2 regions of the Virgibacillus tibetensis genome follow, and region 1 is predicted to be linked to the other one. Evidence: riboswitches for the same ligand, from Rfam matches in the RefSeq annotation. Region 1 holds a riboswitch; the other holds the start of a gene.
The links. A riboswitch is a leader RNA that binds a small molecule or an ion and turns the genes downstream of it on or off. The one in region 1 is predicted to bind cobalamin.
Positions count from the first base shown of each region.

Region 2: another riboswitch for cobalamin. It lies ahead of QGM71_RS11335 (ribonucleoside-diphosphate reductase subunit alpha); the one in region 1 lies ahead of QGM71_RS02825 (DUF4430 domain-containing protein).

Region 1 is NZ_JARZFX010000001.1:497,068-500,275, reverse strand. It holds gene sigX (RNA polymerase sigma factor SigX) at 1-141, opposite strand, end outside; gene QGM71_RS02830 (ECF transporter S component) at 244-759, opposite strand; gene QGM71_RS02825 (DUF4430 domain-containing protein) at 765-1,181, opposite strand; cobalamin riboswitch at 1,369-1,551, opposite strand; gene QGM71_RS02820 (ATP-binding protein) at 1,606-3,208, opposite strand, start outside.
Region 2 is NZ_JARZFX010000004.1:286,331-289,538, forward strand. It holds gene gdhA (NADP-specific glutamate dehydrogenase) at 1-222, opposite strand, end outside; gene QGM71_RS11330 (LysR family transcriptional regulator) at 382-1,287, shown strand; cobalamin riboswitch at 1,391-1,586, shown strand; gene QGM71_RS11335 (ribonucleoside-diphosphate reductase subunit alpha) at 1,729-3,208, shown strand, end outside.

The DNA of each region.
Region 1 (3,208 bases):
GTTCTCATACGATTTTAAAACCTTTATATAAACTTCTTGAATAAGATCTTCAGTTAGTGGTTTGTCTTTTACCATATAAAAAATAAATTGGAATAAATCCTGGTGGTATTTGTCATATAAATCCTCGAACATGACCTTCATAAAGATCCTCCGTTCACCTAAATAGTCGTTTGCTGGCACAAGAATGTTACACTTTACTTTCTATTTAACTATAAATTAGAAAAAGAAAAAATACCAACTTATTTAGCTGGTATTTTGAATCGTGAATCGTTTGTCTGCATACTTTTTAAAAAAATGAGCTATTAATGGATAAAGAATAATTATAAAAACAGCATTACCTATAGCATGATTGGTATCAAATGGCAGGCCAGCAAGGTAGTAAGGAAGGAATTTCCCAGTTATTTGATAACTCGTCAGAGAGATTAAAAAGCCGTATAGATATCCGCTAAAGACAGCAAATATAATAATGACCAACAGGGGTTTCCTTCCTGGGATTTTACCTATCAAACCACTCAGTAATCCAATCAGTGACCATGATACTACTTGCCAAATTGCCCATATACCCATACCCAGCATCATGTTGGATAGGAATGTTGTTAGAAATGCTAACACAACAGCAGCAAATGGGCCGAGAATCAATCCACAAATAATTATTAAGGCTGTTACAGGTTGAACACTTGGTAAAAAGGAAAATGTCACCCTTCCAACAACAGCAAGTGCTGCAAGTAATGCAATTAATGTTAATTTATAGATATTCACCTAAATCAATCCCAGGCTTGTAAATCAAAGGTTACCTTGTCTCCAGGAGTTAATTCATATTCCTGAGCACCCACTAGCGCCGCTTCATCATTCACAAAGTACATCCATGCTCTTTGCTCGTCCTCTTCAGGTTTAACACCTTCAATGGAATTGATAAAGCCACCTTCCTCTTCAATCTCGAAGTTTTCTTTCATAACTTCCATTAAAATTGCATTTTCTTCAATTGTAATTTCCTTTTCTGTAATTACTTCTTCGCCTTCATTTTCTGAAATAGTGATAACAACTTCTTCACTTTGCTCTTCTGCCTGGTTATTTTCCGATTGTTCTGGTGCATCTTCCTGGCTCTCATTGTCTGTACCACAAGCCGTTAATAGACCAACAACTACTAATAATGATGCTAAGCGTAAAATCCATTTATTCATTTTCCAACCTCCAGTTATTGTTTGTTCTAGTGTTAGGAATGTAGCATGTTGGAACCGTAAAATACAAATCCACATAATAAAAAAGACTAGCTCCCTTGAAGAGCCAGCCTTTAAGACAAACGAAACATAGTTAAACTTTTATGCATATATGTATCCGGTTGTCCCAAACGCTCATATCCTCGAAGCATTGAAACAGTGGGTAATGGCAGGTCTACTGACTTATGATAATTACCTACTTTAAGCCCTTCCCATATGACAAACATACAGTGGTTACATGCTTATTTCGTATATCAATTACAGTTGCGAGGACAGCTCCAGCTTTTCACTGGATTCCCTTTTAAGTTAATACACCATTTCCCAAATAATTACATTCAATTTTAAGTACATTTTACATCATATCATATTCTGATTGAACGAAACAGATTTAACTATGCGTGTGTGGTATTTTAAAACTAAAAGTAGTCCCCTGATAAAGTTTACTTTTTACAGTAATTATTCCGTTATGAGAATCGATAATATTCTTTGCTATTGCTAAACCTAAGCCAGTGCCTTTTTGCTTATTTCGTTTCCTTGACTTATCAGCCTTGTAGAAACGTTCAAATACAAATGGAAGATCTTCTTCAGGTATACCACTTCCACTGTCTTGAATATCTACTTGAATTCCATTTTCATTACAAACCACATCAACCTTCACATACCCATTTTCATCTGTATGGCGAATAGCATTATCAATTAGATTTGTGAATACCTGTTCTATTCTATCTGGGTCGAATTGTGCTGTTGAATTGGTTACATTGGTTGATAATGTTAATTGTATTTTGTTTTCCTTAGAAATCCCAGTAAATTTTTTCAGTATTCTCTCCACATAAAGGACAACATCTATTGTTTCTAAATTAAGCTGTATATGTCCTGCCTCCATGCGTGCCAAGTCCAGTAATTCATTAACAAGTCGTCCCATACGCAATGATTCTTCATGAATAATTTGTGCCAGTTGATTTTTTTCTTCTTTGCTTTCAGCTATATTATCAACAATTGCTTCACTGTACCCCTGCAGCATTGATATTGGAGTTCGCAATTCATGAGACACGTTAGCAATAAAATCTTTACGCAACTTATCAAGGCGTCTCTCTTCGGTCATATCTCGAATGACCGCTACTGCTCCCCTAACATAAGATTGATCGTATAATGGAGTCATCAACATTACATAACTTCTTCCTTGTAAACTTAATTCATGAAGTGCTTCAGATTCTCCACTTATTACTTCTTGAAGAATCTTATTTAAATCACTGGGCAACTTTCTTTTTTCTCCTGACACTTTAACATTGTTTTCAAAGTACCAATCCTCAATAAAACGCTCTGCCGGTGGATTAGTTACTATCATATCACCATTCCTATTCAAGGTAACCACGCCATCTGCCATAGAACTGACAATCCCAGAGAGTTGTTCTTTTTCTTGGTGCAGAGCGTTAATATGAAACTTCAGCTGCCTTCCCATCCGATTAAAAGCCATGGCCAATTCCCCAATTTCATCATGCGTCAAGATGGGCACTTTCGTGTTGAATTCGCCTCTGGTCAGATCAAAGGCGGCCTCGCGCATTTTGATTAGAGGGGAAGTAATTCGAGTCGATAGAAAAAAGGCAAATATTGTTGTTAATATAATCGCGATTCCAGCTGCAAGAAATATAATTTTAGTAGTTTCAGCTTTCGTTTGATCGACTACGTCTAAAGATTGGTATACAAAGATAGCTCCTCTACCATTTCCAATTGGTGTACCTACAATCATTGCCTCTAAATCGCTTCCAGGAATAACTATCTGTTCCCTCACTTCTTCGTTGGATGTTAACACACCCGCTAAACCTTCGTCTTCTTCCAACCAATATTCTTCTAATTTTGACAAGCTTTGATTGCTGCTTTCAGATACCCATAACTCTCCATCATCAAAAATAATGGCAACTCTGCTGGCAGAATCCTTTACTCGTTCAGTTGTCTCCAAAACCAAGGATTTATCCTCATGCTGCTCTACTAGT
Region 2 (3,208 bases), on a different contig from region 1:
TATTACACGTTCTGGTTCAACGAGTTGCTCTAATATACCTTTTTCCATATATGTAGGGTTTTTAGTGAAGACAGGGAGTAGGGATTTGAAGATGGAACGGACAGCTTGCAGAAATTCCTTTTCGTTAGGATTACGTATTTCAACCGACTCATAAACTTGATTCATATACGTTTGTGCGTCTGTTAGGTCATTTGCGTCTTGTTTATTTTTTAATAAATTCATAATGGCAACTTGGACCTCCTCTTATATATTAGGTATCACTATAAAACGTAAATTATAGAATATTCCGTTACAATTCTACAGCAAGGAATCAATCTAAACAATATGAATTGTAGATATAATCAATGCTGATATGAGATAATAGAGATAGAGGTGATGTTCTTGGAATTAAGACAAATTAAGTATTTTATTGAAGTTGCTAAGCGAGAGCATGTTACAGAAGCTGCTGATTCTTTACATGTAGCACAGTCTGCAGTAAGTCGCCAAGTTTTTAATCTAGAGGCAGAGCTTGGTGTGGACCTATTTGTACGAGAAGGACGTAATGTAAGGCTAACACCAATAGGACGTGTTTTTTTAGATCATATGGAGCAGGCAATCAATGTAATTGACGATGCCAGACAAGTTGTAGAAGAATATACGGACCCAGAAAAAGGAACCATCCACATTGGTTTTCCAGGAAGCCTAGCCACTTACATTTTACCTACAGCCATTTCGGTTTTCAGAGATCGGTATCCACATGTGAAATTTAAATTAAAGCAGGATTCTTATTATGAGTTGGAAAAAGGCGTTATAAAAGGGGATATTAATATGGCGATACTAGGCCCTATTCCCGATAATAAAAAGAAATTGAGAGCAACAATTCTATTTACAGAAAATATTGTAGGGCTTATACCAGTAAGCCATCCCCTTGCTGACCAGAAGACGGTTAAGCTTAATCAATTGCGGAAGCAGCCATTTGTTATGTTTCCTTCAGGATATGTTTTACGTGATCTGATTACAGATACCTGTAAACAACAAGGCTTCGAGCCGGAAATCGTGTTTGAAGGCCAGGATATTGATGCAATTAAGGGGCTCGTTTCCGCAGGGCTGGGTGTATCGCTAATCCCGGAAATTACATTAGTGGATAGTTTGCCCCGTGCAACAGTTAGTATACCTATTACTGATCCGAGTATTACTCGAACGGTTGGAGTTATCGTACCGGCAGATCGTAAACTTTTACCAACAGAGAAACTTTTCTATGAATTTCTACAAGAGTTCTTCAAACGGTTGGAAAGTTTTCAAAATTAATGGTGTAAATGTATAAAAATATTGTTTCTTGATTGCATTCTATTATTTAATATGATAGGCTTTACATACAATATATTGGTAATTAATACTAATCAAGTACTATATATAGTGTTACAAGTTAGGTGACAATTATCTGTCTTAAAAGGGAATCCAGTGAAATGCTGGAACTGCCCCCGCAACTGTAAGTGTGGACGAACGAGTATTCCACTGTATCGAGTGCTTAGCGGCATCGTTACGGGAAGGGCTTTAGTAGGTTGGAAGCACGAGTCAGGAGACCTGCCAAAACTTGTAGTTTCATTTCTCCGGGGTGAGAGAAGATGAAGCGATAGAGTTCCAGATAGATGAATTCTGTCGTTTTATGACCGTTCACCCAGGGGGAAGAGCGGTTTTTTTACGTTTAACCCCCATTTTACCGTGGTTTATATTAAAGGAGGTTCTATCATGCTTACAACGATTACAACGAATAAAGAGGATCTTATTCAAATTATTGACAATGCAGCAGTTGATTTAGTCATCGATACAGAAAAATATAAGGAAAAAGCTTTAAAAACAATTCAACCGGACGCATCGCTGGAGCGAATTACGGATGTATTGGTGAAAAATGCATTGGAAAATATTGATGAGGCAAATACCGAATGGACTTTTCTGGCAAGCAGAATATATTTACAGGATCTATATCGAAAAGCAGCAGAAAACCGTGACTATGATCCTGCGGCACGTTATGGCAATTTTTATGACCTGCTTAGCACGCTGACTGAAAAGGGTATTTATGCTGGAAACATTCTTGAAAAATATGAAGAAGAAGAAGTCAGTTATTTTGAAAAAATAATGGAACCGGAAAGAGATTTGCTATTTAACTATTTAGGATTATACACCATCTCTACACGATACCTTGCAACAGATCATAATAAAAATACATACGAATTACCACAAGAGCGTTGGATGGTTATTGCAATGTACCTTATGCAGGATGAAGACATTGCACACCGTAAACAGCATGTGGCAGAAGCGTACTGGGCGTTGAGTAATCTATATATGACGGTCGCCACCCCTACCTTGACTAACGCAGGTAAGACACACGGTCAATTGTCCAGTTGTTTCATTGATACTGTGGATGACAGCCTGCAATCGATTTATGACAGTAATACCGATATTGCCAAGCTTTCCAAAAATGGGGGAGGCATTGGCGTATACATGGGGAAGATCCGCGGACGCGGGAGTGCGATTAAGGGTTATAAAGGGATGTCCAGCGGAGTTGTGCCATGGATTAAGCAATTAAACAACACGGCAGTTAACGTGGACCAGCTGGGGACAAGAAAAGGCGCAATCGCTATTTATTTAGATATATGGCATATTGATATTGAGAATTTCCTTGATCTTAAATTGAATAACGGGGATGAACGTATGCGTGCCCATGATATATTCACAGGTGTATGCCTGCCGGATTATTTTATGGAGCAGGTGGACAAGCGTGGGGATTGGTATTTATTCGATCCGCATGAAGTACGTCAGGTTATGGGATATTCTTTGGAGGATTTCTTTGATGAAGAAAAAGGCGATGGAGTGTGGCGAAAGAAATATAAGGAGTGTGTGGAATCCGATCTTCTTTCAAAAAAATCTGTGCCTGCTATCGCCCTGATGAAACGGATTATGAAATCACAGCTTGAATCTGGCACACCATATATGTTTTATCGTGATGAAGTCAACAGGCAAAACAGTAATGAGCATAAAGGAATGATTTATTGTTCTAATTTATGTACTGAAATTACCCAGAATCAATCACCGACAGAGTTTATGGAAGAATTCGTTGAGAATGAAAATACAATCGTCAAAAAGTACAAGGCAGGCGATTATGTCGTTTGTAATTTGAGCTCAATTAATCTAGGAAAAGCAGTTCCAGATCAAGTGCTGGAACGATTAA